DNA from 3 places in the Streptomyces sp. NPDC091279 genome. Region 3 is predicted to be linked to each of the others. Evidence: riboswitches for the same ligand, from Rfam matches in the RefSeq annotation. Region 3 holds a riboswitch; each other region holds the start of a gene.
What was found. A riboswitch is a leader RNA that binds a small molecule or an ion and turns the genes downstream of it on or off. The one in region 3 is predicted to bind thiamine pyrophosphate.
Positions count from the first base shown of each region.

Region 1 (7,060 bases), on a different contig from region 3:
TGACCTTCCTTGCCGCCGGGCGTCTCGATCACCAACGGCACGCCCTCGGTCGCCGGATGCGTCATCAGCGCCCGGAACGGGTCCTCGCCGATGTGCCCGGAGCCGATGTTCTCGTGCCGGTCCTTGTGCGCGCCCACCACGTCCTTGGAGTCGTTGGCGTGGATCAGCTTCAGCCGCCCTTCCCCGACCGTCTCCACCAGCAGATCGAGCGTCTGGTGCATACCGCTCGGGCCGGTCAGGTCATGTCCGGCGGCGAAGATGTGACAGGTGTCCAGGCAGACCCCCAGCTTCGGGTGGGCGTCCAGCGCCTCGAAGTACGGCCCGAAGTCCCAGGTCCGCGAGCACAGCGAGGAACCCTGCCCCGCCGTCGACTCCAGCAGCAGGAACGGATCGTCGTCGTGCGTCAACTCGTCCAGCAGCGGCAGCAGATGCTCCCGCACCTGGCGCAGCGCCACGGCACGCTCCCGGCCACCGGTCGCGCTGCCGGTGTGCACGACGACGCCGAGCGCGCCGATCTCCCGGCCCCGGCGCAAGGAGTGCCGCAGCGACTCGACCGACCTCTCCACCGTCGCCTCGGTGTGCGAGCCGAAGTTGATCAGGTACGGGGCGTGCACATACGCCGGGATCGACTCCTCGGCGCAGGCCGCCCGGAACGCCTCGTCCTGCCGCGGGTTCCCGGCCGGGGTCGCCCAGCCGCGCGGGTTGGCGACGAAGACCTGGACGGTCTCCGCCTTCAGCTCACGGGCGTACGACAGGCCGACGGAGTGCAGGCCGCCGGCCACCGGGACATGGCCGCCGACGGGGTTGCGGGAGAGGTGCTGGCTGTTCACCCGCCCAGGGTGCCATGCGGCGCCGGCCGCCCGGTCACCGGATCTTTATGGTGATCGTCGACCCCTTGGCCGCCGACTCGCCGCCCGCCACCGACTGGCTCTTGACGGTGTCCCCGAACAGGCCGAGCAGCCCGCGGTCCTCCTTGACCTGGAAACCGGCGTCCGTCAGCGCCTGCTTGGCGTCGTCCACGCTGTCCCCGACCACATCCGGCACCTCGACCGTCTCGGGCCCCTTGGAGACCGTCAACGTCACCGTGTCGCCCGCGGCCACCTCGGTGCCGCCGTCCGGGGTCTGCGCGGCGACCTCGCCCTTGTCGTACTCGTCGGACGTGACCTGCTCGGCGGCGACCTTCACCTTCAGGCCCGCCTCCTCCAGCTCCGCCCGCGCGTCCGCCAGGTCCGCGCCCGTGACGTCCGCGACCTCCACCGGGCTGCCCTTGCTGACGGTCAGCGCGACCGCCGCGCCCGCGTGCCGCTCGGTACCGGCCGCCGGGTCCGTGGAGATCACCGAGCCCTCCGGGACGTCCTCGCTGAACTCCCTGGTGACCATGCCCGGTTCCAGGCCGTCCCGCTTCAGCTGGGCCCGCGCCTTGGCGAGGGTGACGCCGCTCAGCGCCGGTATCCGCACGGTCTCGGGGCCGTCGGAGACGACCAGGGTCACCGAGCCGTTGTCCCGGATACGGGCGCCTGGCGCCGGGGACGAGCTGATGACGGTGCCCCGGTCCACCGTGTCGCTGTAGCGGTGGGTGACCTTCCCGACGTCCAGACCGGCGCTGGACAGCTTCTTCTCCGCGGCCGCCTGCGTCTTCGACAGGACCGCCGGGACCTTGGTGAACTGGCCGGAGTTGATGTACCAGACGCCCGTCCCGATTCCCAGGGCGAGCAGCACGGCGAGCACGGCGGCCAGCGGTCCCCGCCGACGGGCGCGCGCGGAACGGCGTCCGGGCGGCAGCGGCGGGGGAGACTCGAACCGGCTGGTGCGCAGCACCTCCCGCTCCGCATCCTCGGCGTACTCGGCGTCCTCGTCGACCGGCAGCAGTCGCGGGATGACGCTCGTGCGGGCCTCCGAGCCCAGCCGGCCGTCGTCGATCGCCTGCGGCGGCAGCGCGTCCAACTGCTCCTCGCTCAGCGCGGCCCGTGTCCCCCGGGCCAGCGCCAGCAGCGCCACCGCGTCATAGGGGCGCACGTCCGGATTGCGCGCGGTCGCCGACGCCGTCAACTCGTCCAGCGGGTACGGCATGCCGGGCACCACGGCCGAGGGCGGCGGGACGTCCTCGTGGATGTGCTTGTAGAGCACCGTCGCGGGGGAGTCCCCGTAGTGTGGGCGGTCGCCGGTCAGCATCTCGTAGAAGAGGACACCGCACGCGTACACGTCGACGCGGGGATCGGCGGTGCCGTGCTCGATCTGCTCGGGCGCCAGATAGGAGACGGTGCCCAGGACCGTGTCGGTGGTGTGGGTGACGGTGTCCACCGAGCGCACCAGACCGAAGTCGGCGACCTTGACCCGGCCGTCGTCCCCGATCAGGACGTTCTCCGGCTTCATGTCCCGGTGCACGAACCCGGCGCGGTGCGCGGCGCCCAGCGCGGCCAGCACCGGTTCCAGGACGTCCAGGGCCGCGCGGGGTTGCAGCGCCCCACGCTCGCGCAGCACGTCCCGCAGGGTGCACCCGGCGACGTACTCCATGGCGAGGTACACGTACGACCCGTCGGCGCCCTGGTCGAAGACCTGCACGACGTTCGGGTGGGCCAGCCGGGCGACCGACTTCGCCTCCCGGATGAACCGCTCGACGAACGAGACGTCGGCGGCCAGCGTCGGGTGCATCACCTTGAGCGCGAGAACACGGTCGAGGCGGGTGTCCAGGGCCTGGTAGACCGTGGCCATCCCGCCGACCGCGATCCGCGCGTCCACGCGGTAGCGCCCGTCGAGCACCTGCCCGACCAGAGGGTCCTGAAGGGTCGTATCCACGCACGTGAGTGTACGAGCCACCGCTGACAACCCCCTGTGCGCCGCCTTTGTCCCTGGCCGAACGAGGCCGACCCGTGACCCGGCGGACCCCTCGCACCAGGGCCGATCCCGCCTGCCCGGTCAGAACGCGGGCCGCTCCGGGTCCAGCCGGGCGCGACCCTCGTCGGGCGAGGAAGCACGGGCGAAACGGCGCCGGGGGATGCGCCCGGCCCGATGGGCGAGGCGCCCCGCCGACACCGCGTGCCGCATCGCCTCGGCCATCAGCGGCGGCTCCTGGGCGCGGGTCACCGCTGAGGCGAGCATCACACCGGCGCACCCCAGTTCCATCGCCAGCGCCGCGTCCGACGCGGTCCCCGCGCCCGCGTCCAGGACGACCGGTACGCGCGCGTGCTCGACGATCAGCTCGAAGTTGTGCGGGTTGCGGATGCCGAGCCCGGACCCGATGGGCGAGCCGAGCGGCATGACCGCCGCGCAGCCCACGTCCTGGAGCTTGCGGGCGAGGACCGGGTCGTCGTTGGTGTACGGCAGCACCGTGAAGCCGTCGTCGACGAGGGTCTCGGCCGCGTCGAGCAGTTCGATCGGGTCGGGCAGCAGGGTGCGTTCGTCGGCGATGACTTCAAGTTTGACCAGTTCGGTGCCGAGCGCCTCGCGCGCGAGGCGGGCGGTGAGGACCGCCTCCCCGGCCGTGAAACAGCCCGCCGTGTTGGGCAGCACCTCGATCCCGAGCCGCTCCAGGACGGAGAGCACCGAACCGTGCACCGAGGGGTCCACGCGCCGCATCGCCACCGTGGTCAGCTCGGTCCCGGACGCCACCAGGGCCCGTTCGAGCACATCGAGGCCCGGCGCGCCGCCGGTGCCCATGATCAGGCGGGACGAGAAGGTCCTGCCGCCGAGGACGAAAGGATCGTCGGCCATCGGGTCAGCCTCCTTGGACGGCGGTGAGGATCTCGACGCGGTCGCCCTCGGCCAGCCGGGTCGAGGGCCACAGGGCGCGCGGGACGACGGTCTCGTTCAGGGCGGCGGCCACGCCGGAGGGCGCCCGGACGAGGGACCTGACGACGGCGTCGAGGTCCGTGCCGGGGGTGAGGTCGCGGGGTGCGCCGTTGACGCGGACGATCATGCGGGCAGCTCCGTACGGGAGAACCGCCTCGGGGTGAACGGCCGTGCCACGTCCGGCAGTTCACCGGTGGCCAGGGCATGCGCGAGGACCTCGCCGGTGACCGGCGTCAGCAGCACGCCGTTGCGGTGGTGGCCGGTGGCCAGGAGCAGTCCGTCGAGACCGGTCGGGCCGAGCAGCGGGGCGTTGTCGGGGGAGCAGGGACGCAGGCCCGCCCGGGTCTCCGTCAGGGGCAGTTCGGTGATGCCGGGGACCAGCTCATGGGCGTCGCGCAGCAGCTCGTACACGCCGCCCGCGGTCACCGTGGTGTCCCAGCCCAGCTCCTCGCTGGTCGCGCCGACGACCAGCTCGCCGTTCTCGCGCGGCACCAGATAGACATGGCCGCCACGCACCACCGCCCGCACCGTGCGCTGGAGGAACGGCGCGCGGCGCGCGGGCACCGTCAGCCGCAGCACCTGCCCCTTCACCGGCCGCACCGGCGCGAGCACCCCCTCCGGCACGCCCGCGAGCCGCCCGCTGAGGCTCCCGCCGGCCAGCACCACCTGATCGGCGGTGAGCGCGGTGCCGTCCGCCAGGGTCACCCCGACGGCCCGGTCCCGGACCACGTCGAGGCGCTCGGCCCAGCCCCGGTGGAAGGTCACGCCGACCCACTCGCAGGCGGTGACCAGGGCGGCGGCCAGTCGGCGCGGGTCGATCTGGTGGTCGCCGTCCACCCGGAGCCCGCCGCGCACACCCGGCGCGAGCATCGGCTCCAGACGCCGGCACTCGCGCCCGGTCAGCCACTCCGACGCCAGCCCCGAACGCCGTTGCAGGGCGTGCAGTTCGCGCAGTTCGGCACGGTCGTCGGCGTCCAGCGCGACGGCGAGCGTGCCGCAGCGGCGGTAGCCGAGATCCTGCCCGGTGAAGTCGGTCAGCTCGGCCGCGAAGTCCGGATAACGCTCCGCCGAGGCGAGGTTGAGGCCGAGCAGCGTCTGCTCGCCGTGGTGCAGTTCGGTGACGGCGGCCAGCATCCCGGCGGCCACCTGGGCGGCCCCGCCGCCCGGCTCCGGGTCGGCCACCGTGACCCCGAACCCGCGCTGCGCGGCCCGCCAGGCCGTGACCAGGCCGATGATCCCGCCTCCGACGACGAGAACCTCTGACGTACGTGACGACATGGGCGTCCAGCCCCTCCCTTCGCCGGCATGACCCGGATCAGGTTCCTACGGTCGGAGGCCGCCAGCCTCCCTCTCAGCCCGGTGCGTCCGGGCTCCCGCGAGTGCGTGTACGTCGGCCACCCTAGCCCGTGGATCGCGCCCCGGTAAGAGAGCCCGGCGCCGCGCCCGCGCGCGGAACCGGCCATCCGGAACGGGCCACGGAGTACCAACGGTGGCTGACGAATGGTCAGCTGACTATGGTGATCCGGTGAGCGAGCAGACGCAGGAACGGGCGACTCCGGCCGGGCGCCGTGTCGTCGTGGTCGGCGCGGGCATGGCCGGGGTACAGACCGCCGTCGCCCTGCGCGAACAGGGCTTCACCGGCACCGTCACGCTGATCGGCGCGGAACCCCACCAGCCGTACGACCGGCCACCGCTGTCCAAGGCCGTCCTGCTCGGCAAGGCCGACGGCGCCGCCTTCGAGGTCGACTTCACCGCCCTCGGCGTCGAACTGCTGCTCGGCCGCGAGGTCCTCGCCGTCCGCCCCGCCGACCACGCGATCGACACCGCCGAAGGGCCCGTCGCCTACGACGTCCTGGTCCTCGCCACCGGCGCCGAACCCATCACGCTGCCCGGCACCGAGGGCGTCCCCGGCGTGCATCTGCTGCGCACCCTGGACGACGCCGCCCGGCTGCGGCCCGTCCTGACCGGGCAACGGGACGTGGTGGTCGTCGGCGCGGGCTGGATCGGCGCCGAGTTCGCGACGGCCGCGCGCGAGGCGGGGTGCGCGGTGACCGTCGTCGAGGCCGCCGACCGGCCCCTCGCCGGGGCGCTGCCCGCCGAGGTCGCCGCGTACATGGCCGACTGGTACACCGACGCGGGCGCCGCGCTGCGCACCCACGCGCGCGTGACGCGCGTCGAGCCCGGCGCGGTCGTCCTGGACGACGCCACCCGGCTGCCCGCCGACGCCGTGGTGGTCGGCATCGGCGCCCGCCCCGCCACCGCCCGCCTGGCCGACTCCGGCATCGCGCTCGGCGCCCACCGGGAGGTCCTCACCGACGACCACCTGCGCACCTCGGCGCCCGACGTGTACGCGGTCGGAGACTGCGCCTCCTTCCCGTCCGCCCGCTACGGCACCCGCCTGCTCGTCCACCACTGGGACAACGCCCTCCAGGGGCCCCGTACGGTCGCGGCGAACATCATCGGCGAGACCCCGGCCGTCTACGACCCCGTCCCGTACTTCTGGTCCGAGCAGTTCGGCCGCTTCGTCCAGTACGCGGGCCACCACGCCGGGGCCGACACGCTGCTGTGGCGCGGCGACCCGACCGGACCCGCCTGGTCCGTGTGCTGGCTGCGGGAGGGCCGCCTCGTCGCCCTGCTGGCCGTCGGCCGCCCCCGTGACCTGGCCCAGGGGCGCCGCCTGCTCGAAGCGGGCGCGCTGATGGACCCGGAGCTGCTGGCCGACCCGGCCCGGCCCCTGAAAGCGGCGACGGCCTGATCGGGGCGCGCGCCCCAGCGGCCGCGATGCTCTGATCGGGTTCGAGGAAAACGCAGGTCACGGGGGTCGCGCTTCCGACTGTCAGTGGGAGATGGCACGCTTGGTGTCGTGACCGAGATTGACGCAAAGATCGATGCTCTCGTCCCCGCCTGGCTCACCCTCCCCGACATCGCCGAACAGTTCGGCGTCGAGGTGACGCGTGTACGCCAGCTGGTCAAGGACGGCCAGCTGATCGCCGTACGCCGTGGTGAGAACCGCGCGCTGCACGTCCCCGCCGCTTTCATCGACGGGGACAAGGTCGTCAAGGGCCTCACCGGGACCCTGACGCTGCTGCGGGACGACGGCTTCACGGCCGACGAGATGATCGAATGGCTTTTCACGCCCGACCCGAGTCTGCCGGGTACGCCCGCGCAGGCGCTGAGTGAGAATCGTGGCACGGAGGTGAAGCGCCGGGCCCAGGCGCTCGCCGTCTGACCCACCCCCGACCGACGCCCGCGCCGTCACCCCGGCCAATCC
Region 1 is NZ_JBIVVA010000010.1:34,628-41,687, reverse strand. Features, by position in the region: gene ACIQOU_RS24805 (deoxyribonuclease IV) at 1-830, opposite strand, end outside; gene pknB (Stk1 family PASTA domain-containing Ser/Thr kinase) at 865-2,796, opposite strand; gene ACIQOU_RS24795 (thiazole synthase) at 2,917-3,711, opposite strand; gene thiS (sulfur carrier protein ThiS) at 3,716-3,916, opposite strand; gene thiO (glycine oxidase ThiO) at 3,913-5,067, opposite strand; TPP riboswitch at 5,065-5,176, opposite strand; gene ACIQOU_RS24780 (NAD(P)/FAD-dependent oxidoreductase) at 5,315-6,544, shown strand; gene ACIQOU_RS24775 (Rv2175c family DNA-binding protein) at 6,653-7,018, shown strand.
Region 1: it holds a riboswitch for thiamine pyrophosphate, as region 3 does, so the genes downstream of both, thiO (glycine oxidase ThiO) here and ACIQOU_RS13920 (thiamine ABC transporter substrate binding subunit) in region 3, are expected to answer to the same signal.

Region 2 (7,060 bases), on a different contig from region 3:
GCTGGTCAGACAGGGGTTACCCGTGGTCTCCGACGGGCGCCCGGCCGGGACGCTCCCGGTGACCGCCTGGGTCGACAACGACCACGAGGCCGCCGTTCTCGGCATCCTCGACCACCTGGCCGACGCCGGCGCCCGCCGTATCGGCCTGCTGACCGGGAACACCACGGACACGTACACCCACCTGTCGACCACGGCGTACCTGCGCTGGTGCGAACGCGTGGGCCAGGACCCCGTCTACGAGTCCTACCCGGCCCACGACCCGTGTGCGGGCGCGGTGGCCGCCGACCGGCTGCTGGCCCGCCCGGACCGTCCGGACGCCGTCTACGGGCTGTTCGACCCCAACGGCACCGATCTCCTCGCCGCCGCCCGGCGCTACGGTCTGCGCGTACCGGAGGACCTGCTTCTGGTGTGTTGCAGCGAATCCACCGTGTACGCCGCCACCGAGCCGCCGATCACCACGCTCTCCCTCAAGCCGCGCCGCATCGGCACCGCGGTGGTGCAGCTCCTCATCGACGCCATCGAGGGGGTCGATTCGGACCAGCCGGTCGAGCAGGTGATACCGACCGAACTGATCGTGCGCACGTCGTCGCAGCGGCGTCCGCCGCGCACCACCGTCAGCCCGCCGCGCCAGCCCGAGGACACCTAGCGGCAGCGGCCGAGGGCGGGCGGCGATGATCGACGGACGGTCGAAGCCGGGCCCAATCGGGGCGAAAGCCGCACTGAAGTGGACTCTCGCTCCGATTCACCACCCCTGGGTCATCACATGGCGCGATCGGCATTCCTATGATGGGCGCACGACACCGCGGGCCGCTGCGACCAGGCAGTCCGAAGCGGTGCAGACGCGGCGTGATGGTGGAGGGGTCTGATGACTCAGGGGGCCGGTCAGGGACCCGAGGTGGAGCGGACGGCGACGTTGCGCGACTTCCGGGTGCCTGCGTACGTCCACGAGACCGGTCCGTACGACCCGAGCACGCATCCCGGGAACGCCGTTCCGGCGCACGAGGAGGCCTTCCCGGAGGGGTACACGCCCACCGAGCGGGATCTGCCCGTCATCCGCCGGGGGGACACCCTTCAGCTGCCCGTCGACCCGGCCACGCTGCCGGCGCCGCAGCCCGTCCCGCACGACGGCACGGGCCCGCTGTACGTCGTCGGTGACGTCCACGGCTATCTCGACGAACTGCTCGCCGCGCTCCGGGAGAAGGGCCTCGTCGACGACGAGGGCCGGTGGTGCGCGGGCAACGCCCGGCTCTGGTTCCTCGGCGACTTCACCGACCGCGGCCCGGACGGCATCGGCGTCATCGACCTGGTGATGCGGCTGTCCGCCGAGTCGGCGGCGGCCGGCGGCTACTGCAAGGCGCTGATGGGCAACCACGAGCTGCTGCTGCTCGGCGCCAAGCGGTTCGGCGACACCCCCGTCAACTCCGGCGCGGGCACCGCCACCTTCCAGGCGGGCTGGCTGCTCAACGGCGGCCAGAAGACCGACATGGACCGGCTTCAGGACCATCATCTGCAATGGATGGCCCGGCTGGACGCCGTCGAGGAGGTCGACGGCTTCCTCCTCGTCCACTCCGACACCACCGCCTATCTCGACTACGGCGACTCGATCGAGGCGGTCAACGACACCGTCCGCGAAACCCTCACCCGCAACAACGCGGACGAGTGCTGGGATCTGTTCCGCAAGTTCACCAAGCGCTTCTCCTTCCGCGACGAGGGCGGCGCGGACGCCGTCCGTTCGCTGTTGGATACGTACGGCGGCACGCGCATCGTTCACGGGCACAGCCCGATTCCGTATCTGTTGGGCGAAGTGGGCTCCGAGGACGACGAGGACGATTCGGGACCCGTGGTCGACGGACCGCACGTCTACGCCGACGGGCTGGCCATCGCGATGGACGGCGGCGTGACCATGGCCGGAAAACTGCTGGTCCAGCAATTGCCTCTGGAAGACTGAGCATCACCCGGAAGGCCGATCCATGCGCTGAGGCCGCGCGGGACAGCGCAGGCCAGAGGCCAATTTACGTAAACCCTCTGTCACCCTGTGGTGTCACCGCTCTACCATCGGCTTATCCGTAGCAGGCTCCCCTCCGTTTCTGCCCGACGGCTCGTTGGCATGCGAGCCCCAAGCCCTACGGAGCATCGGGGGATGCACATGAACAGCGTTCCGCAGTACCTGCTGAACGAGGACCGCCAGGAGTACGACCGCCTCCTCGACGAGGCGCTGCGCTCCGCACCGCACCGCCCGGAACTGGCCGCTGTCGGTCAGCGTCTCAACCCCGAACAACTGCGCACTCTGGCCCTCAACGCCACCGCGTTCATCACGGCGGCCGCGGCGACCGAGTACCAGCACTATGTGAAGGCCCGCGAGGAACTGCGTCAACCGGCGTCGGCCACCTCGTCGTCCGTCCATGAGTCCGACCCCTCGGAGCCGGGCGCGGGCACGATGGGCCTCGCCACCGGCATCGACGGGGCCGCCGAGACGGCCGGGGCGGGCGCCGTCGCGGTCGTCGCCGTGCTCGCTCCGGTCCTCGCCGGAACGGCCGCGGCGATATTCCTCCTCGTCGGCTACATACTCAGGATGCTCAGCCCCGAACTGGCTTTCGCCCAGACGATGTTGACCGCCGGCTGGGTGTTCGGCGCCGTAACGGCGGCGGCGATCCTGGTGGCCGCGATCGGACTGCTGGTCACCGCACTGCGCAACCGGCCCTCCCCGGAGGCCACCGAGTACGACGAGTTGACCAAAGAGGTGGACCGGGCCCGGGAGGCCTGGCGCAGCGCCCTGCTGGAACGCGGTTTCCTGCCGTTCCTGCGGGAGTCCCTCGCCGACCCCGAGACCGCCGCGACCCTGCGCGAGCCGACCACCCCGGCACCACCGTCGACGCCGTCGGCACGGGCCGGCCGGATACCGCAACTCGGCTACGGGCGGCCCGGTTTCAGCAGCCCGGACGACAGCTCGGGTACCGGCCACCGGCCGCGCTTCTCCAGCCCGGACTATTCCAGCCCGGACTTCGGGGGCCCGGAGAACAAGCCGGAGTGACCCGGGGCTCGCGCCCTCCCCTGCGGCCGGGAAGGCCCGGTGGGAGAGCGCAGGCCGTGGGTCGCCCGGGCACCGGCCCGGTGCTGTCCGACGGCGCCACCTCATGTGGACCTCAGAAAACAGATCCTCGCCTGGAACGGCATGCGATCACCCCATAGTGTCCCGATATCCGGCATCCGACCCCCGATCAGGAGCGGTCGACGAGGAGGGGGAGCCATGGACGCGGAGGCACGCCGAACGAGCGTCGCGACCACAGCGGTGGACGCGGCAGGGCCGCCCTCGACGACCGTGCCGCACAACGGACTCCTCTCCTGACGTACCGGCCGCTGCGGGTCCTCGGCATCGCGCCGGCACCGGTACTGCCCCTCACCGCCTGCACCTCACAGGCCGCCTCCTCCGACGGCACCGCCCCCTCGCCACCCGGCCGAGCGGCCAGGCCACGCAGAAGAAGCAGCTCACCTCCCAGGTCGAAACGGCACTCGGCCTCACCACCGGCGCCCACAGCGGCTCCTTCGTCGAGTCCGGGGTCGAGCGGGTCTCCGAGGGAATCCACACCCGCCCCGAACTCACCGACGGCGCCTACCGGTTGAGCCTGGTGTGCGCGGGCGGCGGAGCCGCGACAACGGTGATCACGGCGCCCGGCACCCCCACCACGAAGCGGCTCCCCTGCGACCAGTCCCTGGACTCCGAGCACCTGACCGGCGGACGCTCGTTCCGGATCGACGTCGTCGGCGCACCCGGCGCGACCGGCATGGCCGCCTGGCGCATCGACCGAACCTGAGCCGAACCGGACATCAACTACCGCACCGGACGGGGCAGTTCGAGCCGCGATCACCCCGTGCCCCGGGACCAGGCCGTTCCCGCCGGAACCACCCCACCACCCCACGTGCAGCGGGCAGACCGTGCCAGGAACGCCCCAACGCCCCCGGCACGATGCACCCCGGCACCGGCACGACCTCCCCGTCAGGGAAGGGCGTTGCCGGAGCATCGACGGCTCACTCGGCGATCGGCAGGTACACGCGGCTCCCGCTCGCCGCGAACTCCTTCGACTTCTGAGCCATTCCGTCCTCGATCTCCGCCCGACTCCCGCCGTGCTTGCGGCGAATGTCCTGGGAGATCTTCATCGAGCAGAACTTCGGCCCGCACATCGAGCAGAAGTGGGCGGTCTTGGCGGGCTCCGCCGGGAGCGTCTCGTCGTGGAACTCGCGTGCCGTGTCCGGATCGAGGGCCAGATGGAACTGGTCCTCCCAGCGGAACTCGAACCGGGCGTCCGACAGCGCGTCGTCCCACTCCTGCGCACCCGGGTGGCCCTTGGCGAGGTCGGCGGCGTGAGCGGCGATCTTGTAGGTGATGACACCGGTCTTGACGTCGTCCCGGTCGGGCAGGCCCAGATGCTCCTTGGGCGTGACGTAGCAGAGCATCGCCGTGCCCCACCAGGCGATCATCGCGGCACCGATGCCGGAGGTGATGTGGTCGTACGCCGGCGCGACGTCGGTGGTCAGCGGGCCGAGCGTATAGAACGGAGCTTCATCACAGATCTCCTGCTGAAGGTCGATGTTCTCCTTGATCTTGTGCATCGGGACATGGCCCGGGCCCTCGATCATCGTCTGTACATGGAAACGCTTCGCGATCCGGTTGAGTTCCCCGAGCGTGCGCAATTCCGCGAACTGCGCCTCGTCGTTGGCGTCCGCGATCGAGCCGGGCCGCAGACCGTCGCCGAGCGAGTAGGTGACGTCGTAGGCGGCGAGGATCTCGCAGAGTTCCTCGAAGTTCTCGTACAGGAACGATTCTTTGTGGTGCGCGAGGCACCACGCGGCCATGATCGAGCCGCCGCGCGAGACGATGCCGGTCTTGCGGTTCGCGGTGAGCGGCACGTACGGCAGGCGCACACCGGCGTGGACGGTCATGTAGTCCACGCCCTGTTCGGCCTGTTCGACGACCGTGTCCTTGTAGATCTCCCAGGTCAGCTCCTCGGCCCGGCCGTCGACCTTCTCCAGCGCCTGATACAGCGGCACCGTGCCGATGGGGACGGGGGAGTTGCGCAGCACCCACTCGCGGGTGGTGTGGATATTGCGGCCGGTGGACAGGTCCATGACCGTGTCGGCGCCCCACAGCGTCGCCCAGGTCATCTTCTCCACCTCCTCCTCGATGGAGGACGTCACCGCGGAGTTGCCGATGTTGGCGTTGACCTTCACCAGGAACCGCTTGCCGATGATCATCGGCTCGATCTCCGGGTGGTTGACGTTGGCCGGCAGGACCGCGCGACCCGCCGCGATCTCCTCGCGGACCACCTCGGGCGAGACGTTCTCCCGCAGGGCCACGTACTCCATCTCCGGGGTGACCTCGCCCTGGCGCGCGTACGCGAGTTGGGTGACCGCGCGTCCGTCCCGGCTGCGGCGCGGCTGGCGCGGCCGGCCCGGGAAGACCGCGTCGAGGTTGCGCAGGCCACCCCGGGGCGCGGTGTGCTTGATCCCGTCGTCCTCGGGGCGGACGGGACGGCCCGGGTACTCGGCGGTGTCGCCGCGGGCGACGATCCAGTTCTCCCGCAGCGGGGAGAGCCCCCTGCGGACGTCGGTGTCGATGGTGGGGTCGGTGTACGGGCCCGAGGTGTCGTACAGGGTGACCGACTGCCCGTTGGTGAGATGCACCTGACGGACCGGCACCCGAAGGTCGGAGCGCGAGCCCTCGACGTATCCCTTGTGCCAGCCGATGGACTTCCCGGTCTCCTGGGACGGCTGACCCGAGGCGGGCTGTTCGTCCTGGCTGGAGGCAGGCGTGCGTGCGTCCTTGATGGTCATGAGACCTACTCCCTACGCCGGCATTACCCGGTAACAGGTTCAGCGGTCGACGCAGCGGCTTCCGTCTGCCGACGCTTCGTGTGGAACATCACTCGGCTTGAGTGATGTTCCACGTGAAACATCGCTGGGACGGAGGTCAGCGCCCTCTCAGCCCGGTGCTCCGAGCTCCCGCGTGTACAAAGGTGCCTCCACGCTAGCGCCAATTCGGGCGCGGTGAACAGGGGGCCTCTGCCGTTCTTGCGATGATCTGGCGGTGACCACGACACCTCAGTCCCCATACCCCCCGCCCGAGCCGCCGCACGGGCACGACCGGGGCGGGCCTGGGCAAGGACCGGGTCGTGGCGGCCAGCCCGGGCAGGGTCCCGGCGGACAGGGACAACGCCCGGACGGCCCCGGACAGCGCCCTGTTGGACAGGGCCAGAGTCCCGGCGCCCCCGGGCAGGCGAGGCATCCTGGCGGTCCCGGGCAGGGGCAGCGCCCCGGCGCGCAGGGGGCGGGACCTGGTGGGCAGGGCCATGGACCTGAGCCCGGTCACCCCGCTCGCCCCGGTCACCCCGGCCGCAACGGTGCTCCCGGCACCGGAGCGGGGGGCGGCAACGGACCCGGCAGCGGGCAGCGGCCCCCGGAACACGCCCAGAGGCCCGGCCCCGGAGGCGTCCACGGGCCGGGGCCTGGCCTAGGACCAGGCGGCCCCCAGAGGCCGGTCGGCGGGTATCGATCGGTCGGCCCCCAGGGACCGGGTGGCGGACGTGGACCGGACGGCCCCCAAGGACCAGGCGGTGGGCAGGGCGCAGGTGGCTCCCCGGGGACGGATGACGGGTACGGCCCGCACAGTTCCCAGATGCCGGGTGGCGAGCGCGGCCCTGGCGGTCCCCAGACACCGGGCAGCGGCTACGACCCAACTGGTGCGCACGGACCGGGCGGTGGCCTTCGACCGGACAACGGACACGGACCGGACGGCGACCACGGATCGCACAGTGGCCACGGTCCCGGCGGCGGCAGCGGTGGCGGCGGGCACTCGCACGGACACAGTCACAGCCACGGTCCTGCGGCCCCCGTCTCCAAGCACCTGCGCAAGGTGATCGCCGCCGTCCTCATCCCGTTCGCCGCCGCCGTGGTCGTCGGCCTCGCGGTGCTGTGGCCCGGTGGCGCCCCGCCGCACCAGCGCACCGGCGTCGGTTTCGACCGGCAGAGCCAGCAGGCGACGGTCACTCAGGTCGTGACGCTCAGC
Region 2 is NZ_JBIVVA010000003.1:731,011-738,070, reverse strand. Features, by position in the region: gene ACIQOU_RS10225 (LacI family DNA-binding transcriptional regulator) at 1-646, shown strand, start outside; gene ACIQOU_RS10220 (metallophosphoesterase) at 866-1,948, shown strand; gene ACIQOU_RS10215 (hypothetical protein) at 2,141-3,031, shown strand; gene ACIQOU_RS10210 (hypothetical protein) at 3,189-3,812, shown strand; gene thiC (phosphomethylpyrimidine synthase ThiC) at 4,027-5,829, opposite strand; TPP riboswitch at 5,822-6,011, opposite strand; gene ACIQOU_RS10200 (YibE/F family protein) at 6,671-7,060, shown strand, end outside.
Region 2: it holds a riboswitch for thiamine pyrophosphate, as region 3 does, so the genes downstream of both, thiC (phosphomethylpyrimidine synthase ThiC) here and ACIQOU_RS13920 (thiamine ABC transporter substrate binding subunit) in region 3, are expected to answer to the same signal.

Region 3 (7,060 bases):
GCCAACGCCAACCTCGGCGAGAAGATCGTCCTCGACCGCTTCGCGCAGTTCGCCGACGGCTTCGTTCTCGCGTACATGCACCGCACGATGCCCGACCTGCCCCCGCAGATCGGTGTCCTCGTCGAGCTGGACAAGGAGAACGCCGAGGTCGCCAAGGGCATCGCCCAGCACATCGCCGCCTTCGCGCCGAAGTACCTGGCCAAGGAGGACGTGCCGGCCGAGGTCGTCGAGTCCGAGCGTCGCATCGCCGAGGAGACCACCCGCGCCGAGGGCAAGCCCGAGGCCGCGATCGCCAAGATCGTCGACGGTCGTGTGAACGGCTTCTTCAAGGACGCGACGCTGCTCGGTCAGCCGTACGCGCTCGACAACAAGAAGTCGGTCCAGAAGGTCCTGGACGAGGCCGGTGTCACCCTTCAGCGCTTCTCGCGCATCAAGGTCGGCATCTGAGTCCGTACCGCGACGGACGCCCACTCCCGATAGGGTCGAGGGCAGGTCGTCCGGGCACGCCGTCACCCACACGCGCGTGACGGACGACAGCAGAACTGACAAGGAGGCCATTGCCGAGCATGGGATGCGAACGACACCCCGGCGGCAATGGCCTTCTTGGTATGTGCACCACGTGAAAGAGGCGGGATCTCGATGACCACCAAGCCCCAGAAGAGCGACGACGGCAAGGTACGCGGCCGGTTTCTGCTGAAGCTGTCAGGAGAAGCCTTCTCCGGCGGTGGCGGCCTGGGCGTCGACCCCGACGTGGTCCACAAGATCGCCCGTGAGATCGCGGCCGTCGTACGCGACGGCGCCGAGGTCGCCGTCGTCATCGGCGGCGGCAACTTCTTCCGCGGCGCCGAACTCCAGCAGCGCGGCATGGACCGGGCCCGCTCCGACTACATGGGCATGCTCGGCACCGTCATGAACTGCCTCGCCCTCCAGGACTTCCTGGAGAAGGAGGGCATCGACAGCCGCGTGCAGACCGCCATCACCATGGGCCAGGTCGCCGAGCCGTACATCCCGCTGCGCGCCGTGCGGCACCTGGAGAAGGGCCGCGTCGTCATCTTCGGCGCCGGTATGGGCATGCCCTACTTCTCCACCGACACCACCGCCGCCCAGCGCGCCCTGGAGATCGACGCCGAGGCCCTGCTCATGGGCAAGAACGGCGTGGACGGCGTCTACGACTCCGACCCCAAGACCAACCCGGACGCGGTCAAGTTCGACGCGCTCGGCTACGGCGACGTCATCACCCGCGACCTCAAGGTCGCCGACGCCACCGCCGTCACTCTGTGCCGCGACAACAAGCTTCCGATCCTCGTCTTCGAGCTTCTGGCGGAGGGCAATATCGCGCGCGCCGTCAAGGGTGAGAAGATCGGCACCCTTGTGGGTGACCAGGACGGCCGCGACTGACAGGCAACACCTACGGCCCCTGACCGGGGGATGGACAATGTCCCGCCGGTCGGGAACCGTGCAAGAAGACGCGACGCAGCCGGCCGCCGCCCCGACCAGGAACCGCAGCCGGGCCTTACTCAAGACACGCAGGAGCAAGTGGTGATCGAAGAGACCCTCCTCGAAGCCGAGGAGAAGATGGAGAAGGCCGTCGTGGTCGCCAAGGAGGACTTCGCCGCGATCCGCACCGGGCGTGCGCACCCGGCGATGTTCAACAAGATCGTGGCCGACTACTACGGCGCGCTGACGCCGATCAACCAGCTGGCCTCGTTCTCCGTGCCCGAGCCCCGCATGGCGGTCGTGACGCCGTTCGACAAGACGGCCCTGCGCAACATCGAGCAGGCCATCCGCGACTCCGACCTCGGCGTCAACCCCGGCAACGACGGCAGCATCATCCGCGTCCACTTCCCGGAACTGACCGAGGAACGCCGCCGCGAGTACATCAAGGTCGCCCGGACCAAGGCCGAGGACTCGAAGATCTCGATCCGCGCCGTGCGCCGCAAGGCCAAGGACGCCCTCGACAAGCTCGTCAAGGACAAGGAGTCCGGCGAGGACGAGGTCCGCCGTGCTGAGAAGGAACTCGACGACGCCACCGCGAAGTACGTCGCCCAGGTGGACGAGCTCCTCAAGCACAAGGAAGCGGAGCTGCTAGAGGTCTGATGAACGACTCTTCCTGGGGGGCGCCGCCGCAGGCCGGGTACTGGGCGCCGTCCGACCGGGGCCCTGTCCCGGGTGCTGCCCCGGCGGGTCCCACGTACGACGCGCCTCCGGCGCAGCAGACTCGCCCCATGCCCATCGTGCCCGAGGGACCCGCGTACGGCGGAGACCAGGATGACGACCGGGGGGCCGCTTCGTCGAGCGGCCCCTCGTTCCGCGACGACACGCCACACGTGCCGCCCCACCCGGCGGCCCAGCAGAATCCGGAGCCCATGCCCGACGCCCCACAGCCGGCGCCCGCACCGCAGAAGAAGAGCGCGGGCCGGGACCTGGGCGCGGCCATAGGGGTCGGCCTCGGACTCGGCGTGGTGATCATCGCGTCGTTGTTCTTCGTCAAGGCCGCGTTCATCGGCGTGATAGCGGTGGCCGTGGTCGTCGGGCTGTGGGAGCTGACCAGTCGGCTCCAGGAGCGCAAGGGCATCAAGGCGCCGCTGGTCCCGCTGGCGGTCGGCGGCGCGGCGATGGTCGTCGCCGGGTACGTCCGGGGGCCCGAGGGCGCCTGGGTCGCCATGGCACTCACCGCGCTCGCCGTCCTCGTCTGGCGTATGACGGAACCGCCCGAGGGCTACCTCAAGGACGTCACGGCGGGCGTCTTCGCCGCGTTCTACGTGCCGTTCCTGGCGACGTTCGTCGCGATGATGCTGACGGCTCACGACGGGGCGTACCGGGTACTGACGTTCCTGCTGCTGACCGTCGTGAGCGACACGGGCGCGTACGCCGTCGGCTGGCGCTTCGGCAAGAACAAGCTCGCCCCCCGCATCAGCCCCGGCAAGACCCGCGAGGGCCTGGTCGGCGCGGTGACGTTCGCCATGGTGGTCGGCGCGCTGTTGATGCAGTTCCTGATCGACAACGGCACCTGGTGGCAGGGTCTGCTGCTCGGCCTCGCCGTCGCCGCCACCGCGACCCTCGGTGACCTCGGCGAGTCGATGATCAAGCGCGACCTCGGCATCAAGGACATGGGCACGCTGCTGCCGGGCCACGGCGGCATCATGGACCGGCTGGACTCCTTGCTGCCCACGGCGCCGGTGGTGTGGTTGTTGCTGGTGGTGTTCGTCGGCTCCGGCTGACCGGCAGTACCGCGCACGGACGTGGAGCCCCTGACCCTTGCCGGGCGGGGGCTCCCGTGCGTTCCGCGGGGCCTGAAGAGGCGGTTATCCACAGGGGGAACGGGCCACTGCGCGGAGTCTGCGACACTGGTACCGCCATGCCTAAGCCCGGAGAACTCACATTCGTCGCCCCGCGCGGAGCCAAGAAGCCGCCGCGGCATCTCGCCGACCTCACGCCCGCCGAGCGCAAAGACGCCGTGGCCGAGATCGGTGAGAAGCCGTTTCGTGCCAAGCAGCTGTCGCAGCACTACTTCGCGCGGTACGCGCACGACCCCGCGGAGTGGACCGACATCCCCGCGGGCGCGCGCGAGAAGCTCAGAGAGGCGCTGCTGCCCGAGCTGATGACCGTCGTACGGCATCTGTCGACGGACGAGGGCAGTACCCGCAAGACGCTGTGGCGACTGTTCGACGGGACGCTCGTCGAGTCCGTGCTGATGCGCTACCCGGACCGGGTCACCATGTGCATCAGCTCACAGGCCGGCTGCGGGATGAACTGCCCGTTCTGCGCGACCGGGCAGGCCGGTCTGGACCGGAACCTGTCGACGGGCGAGATCGTGCACCAGATCGTCGACGGCATGCGGGCGCTGCGCGACGGTGACGTGCCGGGCGGGCCCGCGCGGCTGTCCAACATCGTCTTCATGGGCATGGGCGAGCCCCTCGCCAACTACAAGCGGGTCGTCGGCGCCATCCGCGCCCTCACCGACCCGGCCCCGGACGGGGTCGGTCTCTCGCAGCGCGGGATCACCGTGTCGACGGTCGGACTGGTCCCGGCGATCAACCGGTTCGCCGACGAGGGCTTCAAGTGCCGTCTTGCGATCTCCCTGCACGCGCCCGACGACGAGCTGCGCGACACCCTCGTGCCCGTGAACACCCGCTGGAAGGTCCGTGAGGTCCTCGACGCCGGGTTCGAGTACGTCGAGCGGTCCGGGCGGCGGCTGTCCATCGAATACGCCCTGATCCGCGACATCAACGACCAGGCGTGGCGCGGCGACCGGCTCGGGCGGATGCTCAAGGGCAGGCCCGTGCACGTCAACCTGATCCCGCTCAACCCCACGCCCGGCTCCAAGTGGACGGCGTCACGCCCCGAGGACGAGAAGGCGTTCGTCGAGGCGATCGCGGCCCACGGGGTGCCGGTGACCGTGCGGGACACCCGGGGCCAGGAGATCGACGGTGCCTGTGGACAGCTCGCGGCCACCGAGCGGTAGCCTGACCGGGTGAGGTGATCCCGTCAGGTCGCCTCTTCTCAGGACGAACATCTTCATATTCCGACAGGGGAGCGCCACAGCGCTGAGAGTGCGGCAACCTGGCCGCAGACCCTCTGAACCTCGCCCAGGTCATTCTGGGTAGGAAGTTCGGACACTACTCATGCTGTTGCGCCCTGCCCTGGACCCGTTCACGGTCCCGGGCAGGGCCGCGTCTCTTCCTGGTCACCCCCAGGAGGAAAACCAGTGCACACCAAGAAGCCGCTCAACGGGCGGCCGCACACCAGGAAGCTCACGGCGGTGGCCGTCGGCCTCGGCCTCGTCACGCTCTCCGCGTGCGGCTCGTCGACCGGCGACCACGCGGCCGACTCCACGACCGTCACCCTCGTCAGCCATGACTCCTGGGCCGTCTCCAAGGACGTCCTCGCGGACTTCGAGAAGCGGTCCGGTTACACGGTCCGCGTCCTCAAGGACGGCGACGCCGGGCAGGCCGTCAACAAGGCGATCCTCACCAAGGACAACCCGCAGGGCGACGTCTTCTTCGGCGTCGACAACACCCTGCTCTCCCGCGCCCTCGACAACGGACTGTTCCAGTCGTACCAGGCCAAGGGCGCCGCCACCGTCGAGTCCCGCTACCGGGTCGACCAGGGCAAGCACCGGGTCACCCCCATCGACACCGGCGACATCTGTGTCAACTACGACAAGGCCTACTTCAGCAAGCACCGGCTGGCCCCGCCGACCTCCTTCGCCGACCTGACCGACCCGGCGTACAAGAACCTCCTCGTCACCGAGAACGCCGCCACCTCCTCGCCCGGCCTCGGCTTCCTGCTCGGCACCGCCGCCGAGTACGGCAGCGGGGGCTGGCAGAGCTACTGGAAGAAGCTGAAGGCCAACGGCGTCAAGGTCGTCGACGGCTGGGAGCAGGCGTACAACGAGGAGTTCTCCGGGTCGGCCGGCGGCAAGAAGGCCAAGGGGGACCGCCCGCTGGTCGTCTCCTACGCCTCCTCGCCGCCCGCCGAAGTGGTCTACGCCGACCCGCAGCCGGCCACCGCGCCCACCGGCGTCGCGGACGGCACCTGCTTCCGGCAGACCGAGTACGCGGGGCTGCTCAGCAACGCGGGCAACACCAAGGGCGGCAAGGCGCTGATCGACTTCCTGCTCACCAAGGAGTTCCAGCAGGACATGCCGCTGAACATGTTCGTGTACCCGGTGGTCCGGGGTGCCCAGGTGCCGTCCGTGTTCACCAAGGACGGTCCGCAGGCCGAGGACCCCGAGACCATGGCGCCCGAGAAGATCGCCGCCAACCGCGACCAGTGGGTCAAGTCGTGGACGTCACTCGTACTGAAGTAGCCCCGGCGCCCCCGGACCCGGCCCGCACCCCGGCCCGCACCCCGATCCCGGCCCGCACCCGGAAGGGGAGCGTGGCGCGGCTCGGGCTGATGGCGGTGCCGGTCGCGTTCTTCGGGGTGTTCTTCGCCTACCCGGTCGCCGCGATCGTCGGGCGCGGTCTCGACGTCGACGGCGGCTGGCGGCCCGGGCGGATCGTGGACGTGCTCGGGCAGTCCGGCATCCGGCACGTCCTGTGGTTCACCACCTGGCAGGCGCTCGCCTCCACCGCCCTGACCCTGCTGGTCGCGCTGCCCGGCGCCTATGTGCTCGCCCGCTACGACTTCCCCGGCCGACAGGTGCTGCGGGCCGTGGTGACCGTTCCGTTCGTGCTGCCGACGGTCGTCGTCGGCACCGCGTTCCTCGCGCTCGTCGGCCGGGGCGGGCTCCTGGACGAGCTGTGGGGCGTCCGCCTGGACACCACCGTGTGGGCCATCCTGCTGGCGCACGTCTTCTTCAACTACGCCGTCGTCGTACGGACCGTCGGCGGGCTGTGGGCGCAGCTCGACCCACGGCAGGAGGAGGCGGCGCGGATGCTGGGGGCCTCGCCGTTCGCCGCGTGGCGCACGGTGACGCTGCCCGCGCTCGGGCCCGCGCTTGCCGCCGCCGCGCTGATGGTGTTCCTGTTCACGTTCACCTCCTTCGGCGTCGTGCAGATCCTCGGCGGGCCCACCTTCGCCACCCTGGAGGTGGAGATCTACCGGCAGACCTCGGAGATCTTCGACCTGTCCACGGCCGCCGTCCTCACGATCGTCCAGTTCCTCGCGGTGGGCGCGATCCTCGCCGTGCACGCCTGGACGGTACGGCGGCGGGAGACGGCGCTGCGCCTGGTCGACGCCTCCCGCACCGCCCGGCGTCCGCGCGGCCCCCGCCAGTGGGCGCTGCTCGGCGCGGTCCTCGCCACCGTCGCGGTGCTGCTGGTGCTGCCGCTCGCCGTACTGGTCCAACGCTCCCTGGACGCCCCCGACTTCGCGTACTACCGGGCGCTGACCCGGGACGACGGCGGGACCTTCCTGGTGCCGCCGATCCAGGCGATCGGCACCTCGCTCCAGTACGCGCTGGCCGCCACCGTCATCGCCGTGGTGATCGGCGCTCTCGCGGCGGCCGCCCTCGCGCGCCGGGACGCGGGACGGCTGGTGCGGGGCTTCGACGCGCTGCTGATGCTGCCGCTCGGGGTGTCCGCGGTGACCGTCGGGTTCGGGTTCCTGATCG
Region 3 is NZ_JBIVVA010000005.1:109,436-116,495, reverse strand. Features, by position in the region: gene tsf (translation elongation factor Ts) at 1-447, shown strand, start outside; gene pyrH (UMP kinase) at 640-1,398, shown strand; gene frr (ribosome recycling factor) at 1,540-2,097, shown strand; gene ACIQOU_RS13930 (phosphatidate cytidylyltransferase) at 2,097-3,221, shown strand; gene rlmN (23S rRNA (adenine(2503)-C(2))-methyltransferase RlmN) at 3,359-4,465, shown strand; TPP riboswitch at 4,521-4,628, shown strand; gene ACIQOU_RS13920 (thiamine ABC transporter substrate binding subunit) at 4,709-5,812, shown strand; gene ACIQOU_RS13915 (ABC transporter permease) at 5,902-7,060, shown strand, end outside.